Regions from separate parts of the Streptococcus sp. VTCC 12886 genome, predicted to be linked through region 3. Evidence: predicted binding sites of a transcription regulator. Region 3 holds the regulator's gene; each other region holds the start of a gene.
What was found. The regulator NrdR, encoded in region 3, represses ribonucleotide reductase genes. The targets are predictions, from matches to a motif close to ACACNATATATNGTGT.
Positions count from the first base shown of each region.

Region 1 (8,344 bases), on a different contig from region 3:
AGGATCTCTTGCAGCTGTCCCAGACTTTGGGAAATATCCCAGCAATCAAGAATATCTTACAACAAATCAATGAGTCTGCTCTAGGCAATCTGGTAGCTGGATTGGACCCAATTCCAGAACTGCATGCTCTCATCAGCTCTGCTATTGACCCAGAAACTCAAGGGACCATCACAGATGGAAACATCATCCGTACGGGATTTGACGAAACGCTGGATCAGTACCGCCTGGTCATGCGTGAGGGAGCGGGTTGGATTGCGGAGATTGAGGCCAAGGAGCGTGAAGCGTCTGGTATCAACAATCTCAAGATTGATTACAACAAAAAAGACGGCTACTATTTCCATGTGACCAATTCCAATCTGGGCAATGTGCCGGACCATTTTTTCCGTAAGGCGACCTTGAAAAACTCGGAGCGCTATGGAACGGAAGAGTTGGCTAAGATTGAAGGGCAGATGTTGGAGGCGCGTGATAAGTCTGCTAATTTAGAGTACGAGATTTTCCTGCGGATTCGCCAAGAGGTTGAGAAGTATATCGGTCGCTTGCAGAAGTTGGCTCGGACTATTGCAACCATCGATGTTTTGCAGGCTTTTGCAGTTGTGGCGGAGCAGCAACATTTGGTTTGTCCACGCTTTACAGATCAAAGAGAACTGACCATTGAAAATGGTCGGCATGCGGTGGTGGAGAAGGTCATGGGCAAGCAGACCTACATTCCCAACTCTATTCATTTGAATGTTGATACACATATGCAACTGATTACTGGTCCAAACATGAGTGGTAAGTCTACTTATATGCGACAGTTGGCAGTTATTGTCATCATGGCGCAGATGGGTTCCTATGTGCCTGCGGATCAGGCTGAATTGCCGATTTTTGATGCTATTTTTACCCGTATTGGGGCGGCAGACGACTTGGTCAGCGGGCAGTCGACCTTCATGGTGGAAATGATGGAGGCCAACAAGGCGGTGCGTTTGGCGACAGATCGTTCGCTCATCCTCTTTGATGAGTTGGGGCGGGGAACGGCCACCTATGACGGTATGGCCCTGGCCCAGTCTATCATCGAGTACATCCACGACAAGATTGGAGCCAAGACTCTCTTTGCTACCCACTACCATGAGTTGACAGACCTTAGCCAGACCTTGGAACACCTAGAGAATGTCCATGTATCGACCTTGGAGAAGGACGGCCAAGTCACCTTCCTCCACAAGATTGCACAAGGCCCAGCTGACAAGTCCTACGGGATTCATGTCGCTAAGATTGCGGGAATGCCAGAGGAGTTATTGGAGCGGGCAGACAGGATTTTGAAGACGCTTGAAAATCAAGCTCCTACTGCACCAGCTAACCCAGCTGCGTCAGTAGTGGAAGAGCCGTCTGGTCAAATCGACCTCTTCGCAGACACGCCTTCTCATCCAGTCCTCGATGAACTGGCAAAACTAGACATCTACAATATGACTCCAATGGAAGTCATGATGAGGGTGGCGGAATTCAAGAAGAAACTATAAGACAATGAAAGTCAGGACAGTTGTTCTGGCTTTTTTGCCGTTTAGCTTAAGTAATCAACCATATAGCCAAAAGCCCTTGAAACCAGTAAAGAAATGGTGTTTAATAGGGACAGAAAGGAGAGAATATGAAAGTAAAACTAGATATTTCTTCAGAAATTTTAGAAGATATGGTGATAATTGAAGCCCAGTCTATGTCTGAGCAAATTACTCACTTGGTGACCTATATTCGGAATTTGGACAAGAGAACTACCAGTCTGAATGTAAAGAAAGGAGAGCAGATTTACCTTGTAGATTACGCTAGTATTGTAAGGTTATATCTGGAAGACAAAATCTTACTGGTGCAAACTCAGGAGGATTCCTTTACTTCCAATCTACGCTTGTATCAGGTCAAAGATATGCTTCCTGTACACTTTTTGCAAATTTCTCAGTCGGAAATCATCAATATTAGACAACTGGACCACCTCAAACTGACTCCAAACGGCCTGGTCAAGCTGGTCATGAAGAATGGTTCGATTACCTACTCATCCCGTCGCTATCTAAAAACCATCAAAGAAAGGTTAGGACTATGAAAAAATATATTTTATCCGCCAGTTTAGGCGTTTCAATTGGAACTATCATTTCCATCATCACTTCCAGTATTTTTGGACAGGGAACGTATCTTCCGCTCAATCCACTCTCAACCATGGGGGCTTACTATGTAGAGCATTTTAATCAGCCTACAGTCATGCTGATTTGTGTGCTTACTTGGGCGAGTATTGGTATCTTATTTCAGCTGGCAGACAAGATTTTTGAACAGGATTGGAGCCTTCTAAGAATGACAGCAACGCATTTTTGCATCACAGCTTTAGGTTTCACACCACTGGGTATTTTAGCTGGTTGGTTTCCACTCAATCTTGGCTCTCTGCTTCTCTTCTGGCTGATCTTTGTCTTGCTCTACGCTCTGCTATTTTTCCTAAATTATCGGAAAATGGAGCGGTATATCAAGGACATTAATAGTGGTTTATAGTATAATAAACACTATCTTTTAATTGGGGTGTGTTATGAAAATTATTTTGACGATTGTCTATAGTTTGGGGGTAGTGTGGAATACTCTCTATATTGCCTACAATGTCGGTAAACTTCCTTTGTTAAATTTGATTTGGCCAGCCGTGATATTAATCGCATGCGCCATCAATCTCTATTTTCTATGGAATAAAAAACAAGAGTCAGAGTAGGCTCTTGTTTTCAGGTGCTTTCAGAAAACGAACTATATCTTGTGTAAAAAAAAGAAAATTAACTTTTTATATACTAGATATTGAATTTTGTTTTGTGAAGTGCTACACTATAAGGAGTGAAATATTTGGAGGTTTGTCAGATGAGAGTACAAGAAAATGTCTTGCCAAGCATAGAATTGTTGGTATTAAAGCGTGATGGACGGAAAGTATCCTTTGAACAGGATAAGATTTTTTCGGCTCTTCGGCGGGCAAACCAAGAATTAGAACATCCTGTTTCAGAAGCAGGTTTGAAAATAGTATTAGAAGCTGTTTTGGCTGAAATTGGTCGCCGATATGAGAAAGATGTTCAAATTTACGAAATTCAAACGGTTGTTGAGCAAGAATTGTTAAAAGCTCATTTGTATGATTTGGCGGAGCTTTATATTCAATACCGAACACGTCGTGATTTTCGCCGTCATCAGGCTACCGACATCAATTTTGAGATCCATAAATTATTGAGCAAGGATCAAACCGTTGTTAATGAAAATGCTAATAAAGACGCGGATGTGTTCAATACCCAACGTGACTTGACAGCAGGAATTGTCGGCAAGTCAATCGGTCTCAAATTATTGCCAGCTCATGTGGCCAACGCCCATCAAAAAGGCGACATCCACTACCACGACTTAGATTACAGCCCTTATACACCTATGACTAACTGTTGTTTGATTGATTTCAAAGGTATGTTGGCACAAGGATTCAAGATAGGAAATGCGGATGTAGAAAGTCCGAAGTCTATCCAAACAGCTACGGCTCAGATTTCACAAATCATTGCCAATGTGGCTTCTAGTCAATATGGAGGTTGCTCAGCTGACCGTATCGATGAAGTTTTGGCTCCTTATGCGGAACTCAATTACCAAAAGCATTTGAAAGACGCCAAGGATTGGGTGTTGCCAGACAAGCAAGAAGAATATGCGCGTGCTAAAACGAAAAAAGACATCTATGACGCTATGCAGTCTTTGGAGTATGAAATCAATACCCTTTTTACTTCCAATGGACAAACACCCTTTACCTCACTCGGTTTTGGGTTAGGGACATCATGGTTTGAGAGAGAAATTCAAAAAGCGATTTTGAACATTCGTATCAAGGGTCTGGGGCGCGAAGGGCGGACAGCTATCTTTCCTAAGTTGATTTTCACCGTTAAGCGTGGATTGAACTTGGAGCCAGATTCTCCAAACTATGACATCAAGCAATTGGCGATTGAATGTGCGACCAAGCGTATGTATCCAGATATGCTTTCTTATGACAAGATTGTTGAGTTGACAGGTTCCTTCAAGGTGCCAATGGGCTGCCGCTCTTTCCTTCAAGGTTGGAAGGATGAAAATGGGCAGGATGTGACATCTGGTCGTATGAACCTCGGTGTCGTAACCGTCAACTTGCCACGAATTGCCATGGAGTCTGCAGGAGATAAGGATAAGTTCTGGGAAATCTTTGCAGAACGCATGGCCATTGCTAAGGATGCTCTGGTCTATCGTGTGGAACGAGTGAAAGAGGCAACTCCAGCCAATGCTCCAATTCTCTATCAATATGGAGCATTCGGCAAACGCTTGGCTAAGACAGATGCAGTAGATGAAGTCTTTAAAAATCGTCGAGCAACCGTATCTTTGGGGTACATTGGTTTGTATGAAGTCGCAACAGTATTTTACGGTGGCGAATGGGAGACCAACCCAGAGGCAAAAGATTTCACGGTGGATATTATCAAGAAAATGAAAGCCTTGGTTGAAGATTGGGCGGATGAATATGGTTATCATTTCTCAGTTTATTCGACACCATCTGAAAGCCTGACAGACCGCTTCTGCCGTATGGATACAGAGAAATTTGGCATCGTTAAGGACATTACGGATAAAGAGTATTACACTAATAGTTTCCACTATGATGTACGCAAAAATCCAACACCGTTTGAAAAACTGGATTTTGAGAAAATTTATCCTGCTGTAGGTGCTAGTGGTGGATTTATCCATTACTGTGAATACCCTGTACTGCAACAAAATCCAAAGGCTTTGGAAGCTGTTTGGGACTATGCCTATGACCGTGTTGGTTACTTGGGAACCAATACTCCGATTGACCATTGTTACGCCTGCGATTTTGAAGGTGATTTTGAGCCAACAGAGCGTGGTTTCAAGTGTCCAAATTGCGGGAATAGCGATCCTAAGTCGGTGGATGTTGTTAAACGAACTTGTGGATATCTAGGCAATCCGCAGGCACGTCCGATGGTAAAAGGCCGTCACAAGGAAATTTCAGCGCGTGTGAAACACATGAACGGGTCAAGTTTGTAAATCATAAATAAACAAGATAGGACTTCCACAGTTCCAGGTAGCTGTGGAAGTTTGTTATAAATGAACACAGGTTCGAAAATGAAAATGAGGTGAAAAGAATGGGAAAATATCAACTGGACGATAAGGGTAAGGCACTTATTGAGCGCTACCATGAGAAAAATTCTAACGTGAAGCAGGACAAGAAGTCTCGCGTACAAGAATTGTTAAAGCAAGCTAGAAATAAGAAAAAATAGTCATGGATTTTAAAGACATCAGCATACTTCATACCAATGACATGCATTCCTATATGGAGAATTTTCCAAAGAAGGCGCAACTAATTACGGACATTCGAGCGAGCAATGAGAAAAGAGGGATTCCAACCTTTGTTTTTGACAGCGGCGACCTCTTCTCTGGAAATATTTTCTTCAATATGTACCGAGGTGTGAAGGAAATCGAATTAATGAATAGAATTGGTTGTCATGCTATGACCTTGGGCAACCATGAATTTGACCACGGAGATGAGTTGCTTAGTCGTTTGAATGACTATGCTAAATTCCCCATTGTTTCAACCAATATTACCTATCGGAATCCCCATGAGGCTGAGGAATTGGTTCCAATTGAAGATAAGTTGGTCTTCGATATAGCTGGTCAGCCTCTCTACGTTCTTGGTTTAACGACCCTAGAGACAGAAGAAGTCGCCTCTCCATCGGAAAAAGTGGTCTTTGAAGACCACAAACAGGCCTTGAAACGAGTATTAACGGAGATAGAGGAAGATGCACACATTGTTTTGCTTAGCCACTTGGGTTATGAAGAAGACCTCCGACTGGCGAGGGAATTTCCTCAGTTGAATCTTATTTTCGGGGGTCATACCCATACGATTTTATCAGCACCGAGTCAGGTTGGAAATGTCAGTATTTTTCAAGCTGGTCAGTATGGGCGTTTTCTTGGTAATCTACTGCTTAGATGCTATGCGGATGGTAGTCACAAGGTCTTGTCCTATGACTTGGTGGAGATTGATAAACGAAAAACCGAAGACGAAGAGATTCGAAGAGTGATTGATCAGATGCAAGCAGAACGCAATGCACGCTTTGCACATCCCATTGCTCAGCTCCCAGCTCCCTTAGATGGGGAAAGGGACAGTATCCGTAACGGTCGATCAACTTTAGCCCCCCTCATTACGCAAGCCCTATTTGAACAGGCGGTTTCTTTCGGCTATCAGCCAGACGGGGCAGTTATCAATGGTTTTGGTATCCGAACATCCCTAAGTGCAGGCCCTGTTTACTATAGTGATGTCGTCAAGGTCTTGCCCTTTTCGAAGCGCGTGCTCCTAGTCAGCATACGGGGGGAGGACTTGATTTCTAGTCTCACGACAGGCCTTCATCCGCAAGTACATGGAATTCAACGTCGAGGAAATCGCTTCAGTATCAATGGCAGAGCAGTTGAGCCAGCCAAGAACTATCGGATAGTGACCAACTCTTTTGTTTGGTCGGGTAAGGACAACTACGATGAATTTCACAAAGCTATCATCATTCGTGACTTAGGACTAGATGTGGATATTCTAAGCAATTTCTTAGAAGAAAAATTTGGAAATTAAGAGGAAATTTTCATGAAAAAGATTGGAATTGCTGGCCTGGGTGGTATTTTTCAAAAAGCCTATCTACCATATTTACGAACGCTATCGGGAATTGAGTGGCATCTATTTACCCGCAACCAATCAGTTCTCGCCAAGATCGGGACTAGTTTGCCTCACAGCCAAACCTACACCACGGTTCAAGAGTTGCTTAACCTTGATTTAGATGGGGTTATGATCCATGTAGCCACAAAGGCACATATGGAAATAGCAGAGCTGTTCTTGGAAAAAGGCATCCCAGTCTATATGGACAAGCCATTGACAGAGGATGTTTACCACACAGCAACCCTTTATCAATTAGCCCAATCCAAGGGTGTTTTGCTGATGGCAGGTTTTAACCGTCGCTTCGCACCCACCATTCAAAATCTAAAAAGCAAGCCTGATAAGCGAAGAATTGTTGTAGAGAAGAATGAAGTCAATGACGTGGGAAGTCGAACGTTCAAACTATTTGACCTTTTTATTCATCCCTTGGATACAGCCCTTTATTTGCTGGATGACCAGCCACTTTCGGCTACGTATAGTTATCATCTTGAAAATGGACAGCTTAGTCAGGTTTTGGTTACCTTACAAAGTAAGCAAACTTCAGTCCTTGCCTCAATGAATCTTCAAGCAGGTAGCCGTAGAGAGATCATGGAGGTACAGACGCCTCAGGCCACTTATCAGGTAAAAAACTTAGAAGAATTGCGCATGTATACGGCCGGCCAGGAAATACTAGAAAGTTTTGGATCTTGGGATAGCACCTTGTATAAACGAGGGTTTGAAAGCATGGTGGATGCATTTTTAGATGCCTTAGTTACCAAGCAAAATCCAGTCAATCCTACATCCAGTTTGTTGAGCCACTGGATTTGCCATCAAATCGCACACGCTGAGCACCAGATAGGAGAATTACATGTCATTATCCCAACCGAAATTAACCTTGAGACGTCCGACACTGTCGGATAAAACCACGATTTTAGAAATGATTGCTGAGTTTAAGCGGGAAGAAAGTGCCATGGATGGTGGCTTCTACCAGATGGGTGAAGAGTATGAAAATTGGTTAGAGAAATTACAACTAGCTGAGGCTGGCCTGGCCTTGCCAGAGGGCTTTGTCCCTTATATCCAGTATGTTTCATTTGATGAAAGGGGCCAAGCTGTCGGTTTTCTCAATCTACGCCTACGACTCAATGACTTCCTGCTCAACAAGGGAGGCCATATTGGTTATTCTATCCGCCCTAGCCAACGGGGGAAAGGATTTGCCAAGAAGCAACTACATCAAGGCCTTCAGGAAGCTATTTCCAAAAACATTTCCCGAATTCTAGTGACCTGCTCACAAGAAAACGAAGCCAGTCGCAGAACGATTCTAGCCTGCGGAGGCATCTTAGAGGATATCCGCGAAGGGACAGAACGCTATTGGATTGATGGGAAGTAAGAAAGAAAAGCTACGAAAGCAAAATTGGAAAGGAATAAAAGTCGGTTCGGGCACCATGACTCGAGCTGACTGAAGCAACCGTATGGGGAATACCATCAGACATTCGTTTATCCTACAGAGGATGGATTTCCTTTACACTTGCTCAAGGTATCAGATATGAACAATCCCAAACCAAAAGAATGGAAAAGTGAGGAACTCAGTCAAGGACGCATTATCGACTATAAGGCTTTTAACTTTGTGGATGGTGAAGGCGTTCGCTGTTCCCTATACGTCAGCGGATGCATGTTCCATTGCGAAGGCTGCTACAA
Region 1 covers NZ_JBMVJB010000007.1:58,070-66,413, forward strand. The annotation lists gene mutS (DNA mismatch repair protein MutS) at 1-1,493, shown strand, start outside; gene ACPC57_RS03525 (LytTR family DNA-binding domain-containing protein) at 1,619-2,062, shown strand; gene ACPC57_RS03530 (DUF3021 domain-containing protein) at 2,059-2,499, shown strand; gene nrdD (anaerobic ribonucleoside-triphosphate reductase) at 2,848-5,019, shown strand; gene ACPC57_RS03540 (hypothetical protein) at 5,118-5,252, shown strand; gene ACPC57_RS03545 (bifunctional metallophosphatase/5'-nucleotidase) at 5,255-6,592, shown strand; gene ACPC57_RS03550 (Gfo/Idh/MocA family protein) at 6,605-7,570, shown strand; gene ACPC57_RS03555 (GNAT family N-acetyltransferase) at 7,518-8,036, shown strand; gene nrdG (anaerobic ribonucleoside-triphosphate reductase activating protein) at 8,193-8,344, shown strand, end outside.
Region 1: a site for NrdR is predicted at 2,737-2,752, ahead of nrdD (anaerobic ribonucleoside-triphosphate reductase). Genes of this name have one in related genera too.

Region 2 (8,344 bases), on a different contig from region 3:
TGGAGGCTATGGATGAGGGAGAAAAACAAGCTAACTACGAAATGAGTTTTCAAATCGTTTTTACTCTGAATCAAATTGTGTTACCAGGTTTGTATCTATTCCTATTTGTAGTTAGCATGCTATTGCAGGAGCAACAAATTATGGCCTTTCTAGTTGTTGCATTTTTACATATTTACATCAATGTGATGCAGGTTCGCATGATCCGTCGTTACTTTAAATAATTAAACATCAAATCCGTTGATGTGAAAAGAATAAATGACTCGGGAAACTTTTTAAGTGAGTAAATATCTGTTTCCTATCAGTTTTGTTTTTCTCAACTTAGGCAATATTTTCGGAGAATGGCTAGCTACTGGGCAGATTGATTTGTCAAACCTGAATATCCTCTTACCAGTGGTTTTGGGCTTGCCAGCTCTGCTATTGTCATTTAGTTTTCTCTTTTATTACTTCGACGTAAGTGGAAACTCCGTTTCCTTATTTCCAACTTCAAACACTCCACTGGATTGTTTGAACTCACCTTGCCTAACTCAAGTTATGCCTGTGGCTAGTTGCCTTGTACTAAAAGTAAACTAAAAGACTTTATCTTTCAACAAACGAAAAATAATTGTTTATATTAAGGAGATTGCTATGAATAGACTTGGAAATGTGAGATACTGGAATGTGGTAAAAATTGGAGGTTTCTCTTAGTGGGACTGGCTGTCGTTGCATTAAATGTTTTGAGTCAGATGGCGATGTACGCCTTACCAAATTTTGATGGGGATAATTTACTGATTGTCGCATCTTTGTTGCTGGTTGCTGTTGTTCTTGGTCTAATCTTAACGGGCAAATTAGGCCTATGGAAGGGTGAGCAGAAGTGGGGAATAGTTGCGAATATTGGTTTTGTTGTACTTACTTTTATCGTTATGTTTGGTCTGAAAATGATTGGCTGGTAATTGATAATGCTAGAAGAGGGTTATGGTCAAACGACTGCCAATCAGGAAGTCCTCAATCGTTCATGTTTGCCGACCTTACTTTTATTTATCTTTACAGGATTATTTGCTCCTGTTTTGGTGGAACTGCTTTTCAGAGGAATTGATATGGGAAAAGTCTTTGGTAAAGATTCTATTGTTGGTCTGTTGCGATGAAGTTTTCTATTTGGTCTTATTCATGTACCGACTAATATCGGATCTTGGTTTATTTATAAGTGGTATGGGCCTAGTACTAGGGCTCGCCTATCAAATTTCTGGCAAGTATACCAATGCACTCATCCTACATAGTCTCAACAATTTTATTGGATTTTTGTTTATGTTGCTAATGCAAAGTATTGGCTTGATTTAGGAGGAAAGATGGAAGTATTTTTGTGGATAGCCTTTGTTTATTTATTATTAAGCTACCTGTCAGATAGAAAAAAAGTGAAGCAGTTGCAAGTTAGGGTAAAAAAGTTGCAGAAAAATACCAAAGGAGAAAATCAGATGTCTGTTTTATTGAAAGAATTGGTCGGAAGAAAAGCCAAAATCCGCTTTGATGAAGAGTTTCTAACTATGTATGAATACACTATTTTAGCAGTTGACGAGGAATGGGTTAAAATTTCTCGTGAATTTGCGGAAGGAAAGATTGAAACCAAGTTGGTTCGAGTAGATAATATAGTCGATCTGACATTCTAGCTAAGAAAAAAAGAAGGGAAAAGGTGTCATGTTAAAATTTATCAAAAACACTGCATTATTGTTTTTATTTTTTGTTGCTTATCAAATTATTACTGGATTTTTGATGGTAGGTCCGACATTACAAGCAATTCCAGAATTTCCAGCTCAATTGATTGAGAATATGATTTGGGTTTGTGCGATTATTGGTATCGTACTCGGAATTGCATTTACAATTGTATTATGGAAATTTGTGTTTTCTCGGCAGACCATTGACTATAGTGTATCTTCATCATGGTTTCATAAGATTTATTGGCCAATTTTACTTTATATTGTATTCTTCATCGTCCAACTTTTAGTGCCAGTATCTGAAAGTCAGAATCAAACTTTGGTCATCCAATTTGTATCTGCCTACCCTTTGGTTGCGTTTTTAGCAGTCGTAGTCTTTGCACCAATATTAGAGGAGTTGATTTTTAGAGGTTTGTTGGCAACCTATTTCTTCCCCAAAATGGCTGATATGAAAACTGTGAGCTTGTATCTGATTGTAACAGGATGTTTGTTTAGTTTGGTGCATGTTCCAGCAACCATTCCACAGTTTTTGATTTATTTCACTATGGGTCTTAATCTTGGTTGGCTTTATCTAATTAGACGAGATATTCGTTATCCAATGGCGCTACATATGATAAATAATGGAATTTCCTATTTGATGATACTATTTTTGGTATAAAAAATAAGCAGCTCAGATGAACTGCTTTTTTTATGTATCTTTTTATAACCCATATAGATAATCATCATCTGTCATGGCTTCCACTTCGCCGAGCAAGTAGCCATTACCGACTTGTGAGAAGAAGTCGTGGTTAGATGTACCGGTTGAGATACCGTTCATGATGATTGGGTTTACATCATCTGCTGAATCAGGGAAGAGTGGATCTTGTCCCAAATTCATGAGGGCTTTATTGGCATTGTAACGAAGGAAGGTTAAGACTTCCTCAGTCCACCCAACTGCATCATAGAGTGAACGTGTATAGTCCTCTTCATTCTCATAAAGTTGGTAAAGAAGGTCATACATCCAGTCGCGGAGTTTGTCTTGTTCTTCGTCGGACAATTCATTGAAACCAAGTTGGAATTTGTAACCAATATAAGTTCCATGAACAGACTCATCACGAATGATTAGTTTGATAATTTCTGCAACGTTGGCCAGTTTGTTGTTACCAAGATAGTAGAGCGGTGTAAAGAAACCAGAATAGAATAGGAAAGTTTCTAGAAATACGCTGGCAACTTTCTTTTCAAGCGCCGTACCATTTTCATAAATTTCGTTAATGATTTTTGCCTTGCGTTGTAAGAATTCGTTGCTATCTGTCCATTCAAAAATTTCCTCAATCTCAGTTTTGGTATTCAAGGTTGAGAAGATAGAAGAGTAGGATTTCGCATGAACAGACTCCATGAATTGGATGTTGTTGTAGACTGCTTCCTCGTGCGGTGTGCGAATATCGTTGCGGAGAGCTTGAACACCTGTTTCAGATTGAAGGGTGTCCAAGAGGGTCAATCCACCGAAGACTTTACCAACCAAGTCTTTTTCTTCCGCTGTGAGTTTACGCCAATCATCCAAGTCATTTGATAAGGGAATCCGCGTATCGAGCCAGAATTGCTCAGTCAATTTCTCCCATGTAGACTTGTCGATTACGTCCTCAATGGCGTTCCAGTTTATGGCTTTGTAGTAGGTTTCCATCATGTTCTCTTTCTTTTTCTTGTATTTCTAATAGTATATCACAAGTAGATAGTAGCCTGTAAAAAAATCCCCCACAAGGGATTTTTAATCGAGCGCTCAATAGTCGCTTCACATCATGAACGCGACAGTGTCGTAAGGTAGCTAGCTAATCCGCCGATAGCGGTTAGCGTAGATTAGCTAGTTGGCTTGCCAACAGCTAATCTTGCTACGTCAGATCACACAACTTTCACATTGGTTTGCTCCGACTTCTTCGCCGTCATCTGTAAAGGTGCGGACGTAGTAGATTGACTTGACGCCCTTGTTGAAGGCGTAGTTACGGAGGATTGAAAGGTCACGGGTGGTTTGTTTGTTCTCCGTTTTCCATTCGTAGAGTTCTTTTGGAAGCTCACTGCGGAGGAAGAGGGTGAGGGACAAACCTTGGTCGACGTGCTCTGTTGCGGCAGCGTAGACATCAATGACCTTACGCATATCCATATCGTAGGCAGACTTGTAGAATGGAATGGTTTCTGTTGACAAGCCGGCTGCTGGATAGTAGATTTTACCGATTTTTTTCTCTTGGCGTTCCTCAATCCGCTGTGTGATTGGGTGAATAGAAGCAGAAACATCGTTGATATAGCTGATAGATCCGTTTGGTGCAACAGCTAGACGGTTTTGGTGATAGAGGCCGTCAGCTTTTACTTTTTCACGGAGGTCAGCCCAATCTTGTCCACTTGGAATGAAAATTCCTTCAAAGAGTTCTTTAACACGGTCAGATTGTGGTTGGTAATCACCCGTCACATACTTGTCGAAATAAGTGCCGTCTGCGTATTTTGATTTTTCAAAGTTATGGAAGGTTTCTTTTCGTTCCCGAGCGATATTATTTGATTCTACCAAAGTCCAATAGTTAAGGAGCATGAAGTAGATGTTGGTAAATTCTACGGCAGTTTTTGAACCGTAATCAATCAAGTTCTGAGCCAAGTAAGAATGAAGTCCCATAGCTCCAAGACCGATTGAATGCGCCTGACTGTTTCCTGCTTCAATAGATGGTACAGCAGAGATGTGTGAATGATCTGTGACATAAGTCAAAGCGCGTGTCATTGTACGAACAGAACGTCCAAAATCAGGTGACTTCATTAAGTTAACGATATTAGTTGAACCAAGGTTACATGAAACGTCTGTACCCATAGTCAAGTATTCCTGAGAGTCGTTGATAACGCTTGGTGTCTGAACTTGAAGGATTTCTGAACAGAGGTTGGACATGATAATCTTGCCGTCAACAGGGTTGCTACGGTTAGCTGTATCGATGTTGATAACATATGGATAGCCAGACTCTTGCTGGAGTTTGGAAATTTCTGTTTCCAAGTCACGTGCCTTGATTTTTGTCTTACGAATGCGAGGGTTCGCCACCAATTCATCGTATTTTTCAGTAATATCTAGGTAGTTGTAAGGGACACCGTATTCCAACTCAACTGAGTATGGGCTGAAGAGGTACATGTCTTCGTTTTTACGTGCTAATTCGTAGAATTTATCAGGAACGGTGATACCGAGTGATAAGGTCTTCACGCGAACTTTCTCATCGGCATTTTCTTTCTTAGTCGAAAGGAAGGAAATAATATCTGGGTGGAAAACATCAAGATAAACGACACCAGCCCCTTGGCGTTGTCCAAGCTGGTTAGAATAGGAGAAGCTGTCTTCGAAGAGTTTCATAACAGGAACAACCCCAGAAGCCGCCCCCTCATAGCCCTTGATTGGTGCACCAGCCTCACGCAAGTTACTAAGAGAGATACCGACACCTCCACCGATACGGGACAATTGTAGAGCAGAGTTGATAGAACGTCCGATCGAGTTCATATCGTCAGTGACTTGAATCAAGAAACAAGATACTAACTCACCACGGCGAGCACGACCTGCGTTTAGGAAAGAAGGTGTTGCTGGCTGGTAACGAAGGTGAATCATTTCATTGGCTAGGTTTAATGCCAATTCTTCGTTGCCCTCAGCAAAATACAAGGCGTTGAAGAGAACGCGATCTTCCATGCTTTCCAAGTAATAGGCGCCATCGTTTGTTTTGAGGGCATACTGATTGTAGAACTTGTAGGCAGCCATGAAAGACTTGAAGCGGAAATTTTGGTCTTTCAGGAATTGATCAATCTTGATGATAAATTCTGGACTGTATTGGTCCAAAAACTCTTTTTCAAGGTAATTTTCTTCTACTAGATAAGCAATCTTATCTAAAATATTATCAAATTGCTTGGTATTTGGGAGGACGTTTTCTTTAAAGAAGGCCTTAACCGCTTCTTGGTCCTTGTGGAGTGGGATTTGCCCATTGACAGGACGGTTGATTTCGTTATTTAAACGGAAGTAGGACACATCGCCTAGCTCTTTTAAACTCATAGTTGCAATCTCTTTCTTAATTATAGTAGGGTAGATTAGGAATTAAACCAAGGCTTTTAGTTTACCTGGTTGGAAACCAGAAAAGACATCATTTTCCGTTTCAATAACAGGTGCTGCTGAGAAACCGAGTCCTTTTACATGATCGATGAATTCAGGTTGTTCATCTAGATTGATTTCATTATATTCTACATTGTGTTGGTCCAAGAATTTCTTGGTCATTTTACATTGAACACAATCATTTTTTGAATAGATAGTTACCATTCAGTTTCTCCTTTGTCTCTCAAGGATAAAAATATCCCATTTTTGTTACTAATCTAGGATACAAAATTTTGAAGTTAAAGTCAAGGAGCTTGTTTGAATAAATCACTAAATATTGTGCAATCAATTTATCGACAACACCAAATATAGTATGCGGGCAGGCCAAAACCTATTTCTATCGTTAATTTTTGGTAGGGTTTTCAATGGTTACGCTTGATGTACAATAGTAGGTGCAGGACAAAAAATAAAGAGTATATTAGAATCAGATACGGTTGATATGATTATTAAATAGTACTCAATATGTCATATGATATAACATGTTTGGTTAGGTATTGATTGAATAAATATTACAATCTATACTATACTAAATAATAATGTTGAAAGAGGGCAGAGCAGATGAGTCTATCGTATAAAAAACGCTTACTTCATAATGAGAATGAATACTCTTACTATGCATTGAATTCGGTTGCAACCGAAAATGGTGTGGATATTCATACACTTCCATATACCATCCGAATTTTATTGGAAAGTCTTCTTCGTAAGGAAGACGGAGTTGATGTTACTAAAAATCACATTTTAGATTTATTACATTATCAGGCTTCTTCACCATCTGGAGAAGTCCCTTTTAAACCTAGTCGTGTCATTTTACAAGACTTTACTGGTGTACCTGTAGTGGTTGACCTTGCATCCATGCGCGACGCTGTTGTCAAAGCTGGTGGAAGCCCAGACTTGATAAATCCAGAAATTCCTGTTGATTTGGTCATTGACCATTCTGTTCAGGTTGACTTTTTCGGGACAGATCAGGCGCTTGAGCAAAATATCGCCTTAGAATTTAAACGAAATAATGAGCGCTATGAGTTTCTTAAGTGGGCAGAAAATTCATTTGAAAACTACCGTGCTGTACCGCCTGCAACTGGGATTATTCATCAGGTAAATATTGAATTTCTAAGTGACGTTATCATTAATAAGGATGGTTTGCTTTATCCAGACTCTATGTTTGGTACTGATAGCCACACAACTATGATCAATGGTATTGGTGTACTTGGTTGGGGTGTCGGTGGTATTGAGGCGGAAGCAGCAATGTTGGGTGAAGCATCTTATTTTCCAATTCCAGAGGTGATTGGAGTTCATTTAACTGGACAGTTACCGAAAGTAGCTACTGCGACGGACTTGGCTTTGAAAGTGACACAGCTGCTTCGTCAAGAAAATGTAGTTGGAAAATTTGTGGAATTTTTTGGACCTGGCTTATCCTCCCTTGCTCTTGCAGATCGTGCGACAGTCTCAAATATGGCTCCTGAATATGGTGCAACCTGTGGATATTTCCCAATTGATTCTGAAACCCTCAATTACATGAGATTGACCAACCGTACAGAGGAGCAAATTGAGTTAACAGAAGCATATGCAAAGGCAAATCACTTATTCTATGACAGCACAGCTATTCCAACCTATACTAAGGTACTTGAATTGGATTTGTCTACGATTGTTCCATCCATTTCTGGTCCGAAAAGACCACAAGATTTGATTGAATTGTCTAATGCTAAAAATGAGTTCCAAGCAAGTGTAACACGTGAAGTTGGTGTTCGTGGATTTGGTTTGGAGAAAGAAGAATTAGATAAGACAGCCACGGTTAAATATGCAGACGGCGACGAACTGATTCAAACAGGACATGTTGCGATTGCAGCGATTACCTCATGTACCAATACTTCGAACCCCTATGTTCTATTGGCGGCTGGTTTATTAGCTAAAAATGCAGTTGAAAAAGGTTTGACTGTTGCGAAGACTGTCAAAACGTCCTTGGCGCCAGGTTCGAAAGTTGTAACAGGCTATTTGAAAAATTCAGGTTTACAGACCTATTTGGATGCCTTAGGGTTCAATTTGGTGGGCTATGGCTGTACAACTTGTATTGGTAACTCAGGTGATTTACAACCTGAAGTAGCAGAAGCCATTAAAAATGAAGACTTATTAGTTTCAGCAGTATTATCTGGGAATCGTAACTTTGAAGGACGGATCAACCCACTTGTGAAAGCCAATTTCTTAGCGAGTCCACCACTAGTTGTTGCCTATGCTATTGCGGGTAATATGAATGTTGATTTGACAAGAGACCCACTGGGATATGATAAGGATGATCAGCCAGTCTATCTTGCAGATATTATGCCAAGTCGTGAAGAAGTTGACGCATATATTGACCAATACGTTACGCGCGATCTCTTTAAACAAGAATATCAGCAAGTTTTTACAGATAGTCAAGCATGGAATGCGATTGAAACAAAGACAGATAAGAATTATGCTTGGAATCCATCTTCTACCTACATTCAAAATCCGCCATATTTTGACAACATGCAGGAAGATTTATCTATAAAACCACTGGAAA
Region 2 covers NZ_JBMVJB010000012.1:30,236-38,579, reverse strand. The annotation lists gene ACPC57_RS05165 (DUF3169 family protein) at 1-221, shown strand, start outside; partial or broken gene ACPC57_RS05160 (lysostaphin resistance A-like protein) at 625-1,314, shown strand; gene ACPC57_RS05155 (hypothetical protein) at 1,323-1,640, shown strand; gene ACPC57_RS05150 (lysostaphin resistance A-like protein) at 1,669-2,343, shown strand; gene nrdF (class 1b ribonucleoside-diphosphate reductase subunit beta) at 2,386-3,345, opposite strand; gene nrdE (class 1b ribonucleoside-diphosphate reductase subunit alpha) at 3,556-5,715, opposite strand; gene nrdH (glutaredoxin-like protein NrdH) at 5,758-5,976, opposite strand; gene acnA (aconitate hydratase AcnA) at 6,370-8,344, shown strand, end outside.
Region 2: a site for NrdR is predicted at 6,111-6,126, ahead of nrdH (glutaredoxin-like protein NrdH). Genes of this name have one in related genera too.

Region 3 (8,344 bases):
GGTCAGGTCGCTCTAAAATGATGGGTGATACAATTCAACCAACCCATCATGCGGTTTTATATAAGGATGTTTTTTCAGAAAATTCCTTACATAAACGGGTTCGTCAAAACATTCGCACTGCGAGAAATAAAGGACTTGAGATTAGCATTGGTCGAGAAGAATTGTTAGATGATTTTTCTGAGTTGTTGAAAAAAACTGAGAAGCGAAAAGCTATCCACTTACGTGGAAAAGAGTACTATCACCGAATTTTAACAGCATACCCAGAAGATTCTTATTTGACTGTGGCATATTTAAATGTAGTTGATCGATCTGATCACATCACGCAGCAAGTTGAAAAATTAATAGAAGAAAAAAATACATTTACTTCAAAAACACGTCAAACTAAAGTTGATAATAATCTAAAAGAATTGAATAGATTGAACACTGAATTAGATTTCTTATCTTCCTTGATGGAAACGAAGGGAAGTTTTGTTCCATTGGCAGGAACATTGACCATCAATTTTGGAACAACATCTGAAAACATTTATGCTGGGATGGATGAAGATTTTAAACGTTATCAGCCAGCTCTTCTAACTTGGGTAGAGACAGCTAAGCAAGCATTTGAACGTGGTGCAAGTTGGCAAAACTTGGGTGGAATTGAACCAAAATTGGATGGTGGATTATATCAGTTTAAGTCACAATTTAATCCTACTATTGAGGAGTATATTGGAGAATTTGATCTGATACTTTCGCCCATTCTCTATAATATTCTTCAAGCTATCCTGAAAAAAATAAAGAAGTTGAGGAACATTAAACATGACATTTTCTCAGATAAGTAAGAATGAATTTGTTCAGCACTGCAAGCTCGTAAGTGAAAAATCGTTTTTTCAATCCCTTGAAATGGGAGAACTTCTAACTAAACGAGGTTACGATGTTCGATTTGTTGGGTATCGAGATAACAGTTCTACTATCGTTATTTCAAGTCTAGTGTTCTGTAAGAAGATGTTTGGCGGTCTCTATATGGAGTTAAACTCTGGTCCAGTCGTTAGTGATAACAGTTATCTGGACAAATTTTTTCAGTCGTTAAGAGATTATGCAAAACATGAGGGTGTTTTGGAGCTGGTCGTTAAACCTTCTCAAACCTATCAAACTTTCGATAGCAATGGTCAGCCGTTAGGTTTTGAGGATACTCATTTGATTGAGATGTTGACTAAGAATGATTTTCAGTATGATGGTTTACAAACGGGTTATCCAAATGGAGAGCCAGTTTGGCATTATGTGAAGGATTTGGAGGGGATTACTGAAGATACCTTAGTATCCTCCTTTAGTAAAAAAGGGAAAGTTCTTAGTAAGAAGGCTAATAGCTTTGGACTGAATATTACTAGATTAACAAAGGATGAACTACCACGATTTAAAGCTATAACAGAAGCTACTTCAAACAGAAGAGATTATACAGATAAACCGTTAGAATATTATCAAGATCTATTTGATACATTTAGTGATGGAGCAGATTTCTTGATTGCAAGTTTGAATCTGACTACCTATCTAGATTTATTACATTCTCAAGAAGATAAATTGAAAAAAATAGCAGAGAATTTAGTGCAAGATTTGAGTATAAATCCGAAATCTAGAAAAAAAGGGAATGAACTACGCGAAATCGAAAGTCAAATAGAGAGTTTTGAGCAACGAAAACAAAATGCTGAACAATGGATCAATAAATATGGAACATCTGATATAGATATTGCTGCTAGTTTGTTTATATATACTAAACAAGAATTGGTGTATTTATTTAGTGGTTCACTTGAGGAGTTCAGTAGTTTCTATGCTCCAATCATTTTACAAGAATTCGCAATGAAGAAGGCAATAAAAAAATCTATCAAGTTTTATAATTTCTTAGGGATTACGGGCTTATTCGATGGCTCGGATGGTGTTCTTCGCTTTAAGCAAAATTTTAATGGGTATATTTTGCGAAAACCAGGAACGTTTCATTACTTCCCACATCCTGTTCGCTACAAAATAATACAAGTAATCAAAAAAATAGTATTTACATTGACAGGAAAGTGATTTATTCGCTTTCTTTTGTTTTTGTTCAAATTATGCTATACTGAGATGATAAAGTTTTCGTAGGAGAGTGAGTATGCGTTGTCCAAAATGTCATAGTTTAAAATCAAGTGTAATAGACAGCCGTCAAGCAGAAGATGGCAACACAATTCGTCGTCGTCGCTCGTGTGACCAATGTGGTCAACGTTTTACCACATATGAACGGATTGAGGAAAAAACATTAGTTGTTGTTAAAAAAGATGGTACCAGAGAACAATTTTCTCGCGAAAAAATCTTTAATGGAATCATTCGTTCTGCCCAAAAGCGTCCTGTATCAACCAGTGATATAGACGAAGTGGTTAACCGCGTAGAACAAAAGGTCCGCTCAATTAGTGATGCTGAAATAGAAAGTGACGTAATTGGTAATTTTGTGATGGAAGAATTGGTTGAATTAGATGAAATTACCTATGTACGTTTTGCTTCAGTCTATCGTTCGTTCAAGGATGTTGGTGAATTAGAAAATCTGCTCAAACAAATGATTTCGAAAGGGAGCAAGGTAAAAACGGGAACAAAAGATGAAGCCAAATGATTTATTTACTTATATAAAAACAAATGCCTTCATTCCAGATGTTGTCAGTTTGAGTAAATGTTACCAACCCATCATTGGGTTTGATGCTTTAGCGCTTTATTATTACTTTTATAGTTTTTCCGACCAGGGGCAAGGACGTTTTAAATGGACTTCGATTCTCAACCATATGGATTTTGGTATGAATCGATTGGAAAAGGCCTTAGATGTCTTGACAGCTATGGAACTTTTGCAACTCTATCGTGCGGATGAGTTGACTGGAATAGCTGTACAAGCACCTTTAACTGTAAAAAACTTTTTAGCCAAGCCCTTGTATAAGAATTTGTTGGCTAAAAAGATTGGTGAAGCTAGTGTGGATAGCTTACTTGTCCATATTCCAAAACAGGAACAAAATATTTCCAAAAATTTTTCACAAGTGTTTACAATGGATGGACAGGTTCCTCTTGTTTTTGAATCCAATCGGGATTTTGATTGGTCAGCATTTAAAGCTCTGATGGCTAAAGATAAACTATATTTTCAAGATGAAACTGAGGATATTATCGCACTAAGTTACATAGCAGAGCAGGCAGGTTGGACCTGGTTGGAAACCTATCGTCAGGCTAAAATAACAGCTATTGGACATACAATCTCAACTAAACGATTGCAGCAGTCACGTCAGTCATTGCCAAAAGAAAAAAACGACCTCACTGGCCAGGAAAGAGCTATTGTTCGAGAGGCGAAATCGAAATCCAGTCTTGTATTTCTATCTATTTTAAAGGATCAGCGCAAGGCAACTATAACCATGGCTGAGCGGAAATGCTTAACGGATTTGGCAAACATAGGGTTGCTTGATGAGGTGATTAATATCTTGGTTCTCTATACTTTCAACAAGATTGACTCTGCCAATCTTAATGAAAAGTATGCAATGAAGCTTGGAAATGATTTTTCTTACAAGGGAATTGGAAGTGCAGAGGCAGCTGTTCTTTACCTAAGAGAATTGAAGACAGGTCAAGCTGTCACCAAGCCGAGCCAGCCACAGAAAAGCAATGTGCCTGACTGGAGTAAGGAAGAGGTTCAACAAGAACAAACACAAGAAGGTCAAGCCAAGTTGGCGGCTCTTTATCGTGAGTTAGAAGAAATGGAAAATAAAGGAGGTAGCTGATGAAATCAGTTCAAGATAAGTTGTCGCAGGCAACTAACCCTAGCCCAAAATCTTATCAGCAACTCTATCAAGAGATAGTGAGTGATACTGAAGTTGCTGCCTTTATTAAGAAAGAAGGGTTGACTCAAAAGGAGATTACCCTGTCCATTTCCAAATTTTTGGAATATATCAGCCAGCGTGATTTGTTTGTAAAACAAGATGAGGCCTATATCGCCAAAGGTTACCAACCTGTTTTGGTGATGAATGAAGGCTATGCGGATGTTTCCTATCTCGAAACAGAAGAATTGGTCGAATACCGTCGTTTAGAAGCTATCAAGAACCGAATTCAGCTTATAAATATGCCGGCAAGTTTGAAAAATGTCACTGTGGCAGATATTGATAAGAATGATGAAAATCGTGTGGAAGTCATGCTAGCCATAACGGATTTTGTCAAACGATTTGAAGAAAAACCAAAAGCTCTTTATATCTATGGTAACTTCGGTGTTGGTAAAAGCTATTTGATGGCCTATTTAGCCAATTTGTTATCCAAAACTTATCTTCAATCAACCACCATGCTCCATTATCCAACCTTTGTTGTCGATATAAAAAATGCCATCAAAGATGGTTCTGTCAAGGAGCGAATTGACGAAATCAAGTTGGCTCAAGTCTTGGTATTAGACGATATCGGAGCGGAGCAACATAGCCCGTGGGTGCGTGATGATGTTTTACAGGTCATTCTTCAGTACCGTATGCAGGAAAATCTGCCGACCTTCTTTACTTCCAATTTCTCCTTTGATGATTTGGAACGTCATTTTGCATCCGGCAAGTCTGGTGATGAGACCTGGCAGGCCAAGCGGGTTATGGAGCGGATTCGTTATTTAGCACGTGATTTACATTTGAAAGGAAATAACCGCCGATGAATGAAACGATTGATTTAATGTTGAACCATAGCTCTGTTCGTCGTTTTACGGAGGAGCCTCTTGTAGCAGAAGATCTTGAAACAATCATCGCAGCTGGGCGAGCTGCCTCTAGCTGGAAAAATTTTCAGTCCTATTCCATTGTTGTCGTCCAAACAGAAGCAAAAAAACAAGCACTATATGACTTGGTACCACAGCCTGCCATTCTTCAAGCTCAGGCAATTCTTGTTTTTGTTGGGGACCACAATCGTGCCAGCAAGGCGGCGGAGCTTCATGGTTCAGACTTTGATGCCAAAGGACCAGAGAACCTCTTGATTTCATCAGTTGATGCTTCTTTGGCCGGTCAGAATACCTTATTAGCGGCAGAAAGCTTGGGCTACGGCGGAGTGTTTATTGGACTGATTCGCCATAAGGCTTTAGCAATAGCGGAGCTGTTCAATTTGCCGGATTATACCTATCCCATTTTCTGTATTGCTCTAGGGCGGCCTACTCAACATCATCCAGTTAAACCGCGTTTGGCAAAAGAAGCCATTGTTTTCCATGAAGAATATGTGGAACAAGGCGTGGAAGCAATTGAATCATATGACCTAGTACAGACTGAATATGCAGGAGCTCGCCAAACAGAAACCTGGTCTGAGCGCCTAATTGCTCAATTTGGTCAGCCAGAGCAGCCTGAAACGAGGGCTATATTAGAAAAAAATAAACTATTGTAAGTTATGGTCTTTTTGGTTGCTTTTAGTACTCACTCAAACTGTCTGGGAGACAGTTTGAGGTTGTTGATAAAGTGAACCAAGTTCACATCAAAAGCTGTAGACAGCTTGTACAGTCTAGCGAACTGTACAAGGCTGGAAATGAGACTTGCGATGATAGCAAGCCTCTTACGCAAAGTACGGCAAAGCGAGTTCAAATAATGATGACATTATTTGAAGTTGGAAATAGGGAAACGAAGTTTCCTCATGCGTCGACCTTATAAAAGACAAACAAAAATGACTATATTAGAAGAGGAGGAGCTATGGCTCTACCAACTATCGCCATCGTTGGACGTCCCAACGTTGGTAAATCAACCTTATTTAACCGTATTGCAGGGGAACGTATTTCTATCGTAGAAGACGTGGAAGGTGTGACCCGTGACCGTATCTATGCTACTGGTGAGTGGCTGAATCGTAAGTTTTCCTTGATTGATACAGGTGGTATTGATGATGTGGATGCACCTTTTATGGAACAAATCAAACATCAGGCTGAGATTGCCATGGATGAAGCCGATGTCATCGTCTTTGTTGTATCAGGTAAGGAAGGTGTGACAGATGCAGATGAGTATGTATCTCGTATCCTTTATAAGACAAACAAACCAGTTATTTTGGTTGTCAATAAAGTTGATAACCCTGAAATGCGTAATGACATCTACGATTTCTATTCACTCGGTCTTGGAGATCCTTATCCAGTATCTTCTGTTCACGGTATCGGAACAGGGGATGTCTTGGATGCTATCATTGAAAACCTACCAGCTCAGGAAGCAGAAGAAAATCCAGATATTATCAAGTTCAGCTTGATTGGTCGTCCGAATGTTGGTAAATCCAGCTTGATTAATGCTATTTTGGGCGAAGAGCGCGTGATTGCTTCTCCAGTAGCTGGAACGACTCGTGATGCCATTGATACGCACTTTACAGACCCAGAAGGTCAAGAATTTACCATGATTGATACCGCAGGGATGCGCAAGTCTGGTAAGGTCTATGAAAATACGGAGAAATATTCCGTTATGCGTGCCATGCGTGCCATTGAACGTTCGGACGTCATATTGATGGTCATCAATGCTGAAGAGGGTATTCGTGAGTATGACAAACGCATCGCAGGTTTTGCCCATGAAGCCGGCAAGGGAATGATTATCGTGGTCAATAAGTGGGATACGCTTGAAAAAGACAATCATACCATGAAGCAGTGGGAAGACGACATTCGTGACCAATTCCAATACTTGTCCTATGCACCGATTATCTTTGTATCGGCTTTAACAAAACAACGTTTGAATAAGTTACCTGAGATGATTAAAGCCATTAGTGAAAGCCAGAATACCCGTATTCCATCGGCTGTTCTCAACGATGTCATCATGGATGCTATTGCTATCAATCCAACACCAACTGATAAGGGTAAACGCCTAAAGATTTTCTACGCGACTCAAGTTGCGACCAAGCCACCGACATTTGTGGTCTTTGTCAATGAAGAAGAACTCATGCATTTTTCTTACATGCGTTTCTTGGAAAATCAAATCCGCAAAGCCTTTGTATTTGAAGGGACACCGATTCATTTGATTGCACGGAAACGGAAATAATAACCTGCATTCACAGTTCAGCACTTCTATTCAAGGCTAGTTTTTCAGCTACTCATCGTTTATTTTTTCAAAATACAGTCAGTATTCCCACAAATAACTGCCTTGATTAGCGAAAAAACTATCTCTTATATACAAACACTTCACTTGTGAATACAGGTTCGAAAAGAGGGCAACCTCTTTTTTCATTGCAAGTATTCACAAATATTCTAGAATGAAAGTAGGAGTAATTTGTATGATATCAATCCCAATATGGCGATTATTCTTTCTATTGCTTTCGATCTTGGCCTTCTATTCCATTTTCTATGAAGATAGTCAGTATAAACCATTCGGTTTTCATTATTGGCTGGGTCTGGTCGCCTGTCTTTGGGTTACTTTTGCGACCTTGATCTCCTATTTTATTGCTTTTACATATGGTCCAACCATGGTCTATAATCGATTTGAACAGCCTACGGTATTGCTTTTCATCTTCTTTTTGTTATGTGCAATTGGCCTTAGCTTCCTATCCCTATATGCGATTAAATCCCTCGTCCGACGAACAAAGTATTACCGACAGGTCAGAAAGGAAGACTAGTGTGGATTTTTTGGTTGAGTTGTTGGTTGAGTTTTTGACTGGTCTAGCAGACTTTGCTGAAAGGAAACACCCTCCCTTTGGATTTCGCTACTGGCTAGGTTGGTTAGGAGTTCTGATTCATGTCTTACTCTTTGCCTTGCTTACTTGTGTGACCGTCTTCTTTTTCGTATTTTTCTTGGAAGGAAAAGGCTTGATTCACGGAGTAGTGGCAATTGTTTTCTTGTTGTTTGCTCTATTTTGGCTTTGGAAATGCGGAAAAACAATCTTGAAAATGTGGCAAGTAACGATTTATTATTTAGCTATTCATTAGAGACATCAGATTTACAGCTGGTGTTTTTTTTGATGCCTAGTCGGGGAAAATTCCCTTAAAATCTGCTATAATGGAATGATAATGATTTTGATATAGACAATACTCAATGAACATCAAAATAGCCTAGCTTCAACTACCTTGGAGATAGTTGAGGGTTGAAAATATAGAGAATGGTGTTCGTGACATTAAGCCGAAGACAAAACTCTGTCACTTTCTTATTTCAAGGTGACAGGCTGAAAAGCTCCATTTGTAGCTTTTCACTCATCAAGGCTTTTGACAATGGTTAATTTTGATTTTTGAAGAGTATTAGTATTGTCATGTAGTTTACAAGAAGGTTTGGATGACCTTATGAGGTTGAAAATAGGGAGTGTAGTTCACAATAGTCGTAATGGTCAGACGTGCAGTGAGAAGCAGGATTGCAAATATTTGCTACGGAAATCGGATTTCTAGCTTCTCACACTTTGCATTATTAAAAAAACAAATGACAAAAAGAAAAGG
Region 3 covers NZ_JBMVJB010000041.1:692-9,035, forward strand. The annotation lists gene ACPC57_RS10280 (aminoacyltransferase) at 1-818, shown strand, start outside; gene ACPC57_RS10285 (aminoacyltransferase) at 796-2,043, shown strand; gene nrdR (transcriptional regulator NrdR) at 2,117-2,608, shown strand; gene ACPC57_RS10295 (replication initiation/membrane attachment protein) at 2,595-3,746, shown strand; gene dnaI (primosomal protein DnaI) at 3,746-4,645, shown strand; gene ACPC57_RS10305 (nitroreductase family protein) at 4,642-5,355, shown strand; gene der (ribosome biogenesis GTPase Der) at 5,655-6,965, shown strand; gene ACPC57_RS10315 (MFS transporter) at 7,198-7,536, shown strand; gene ACPC57_RS10320 (hypothetical protein) at 7,538-7,846, shown strand.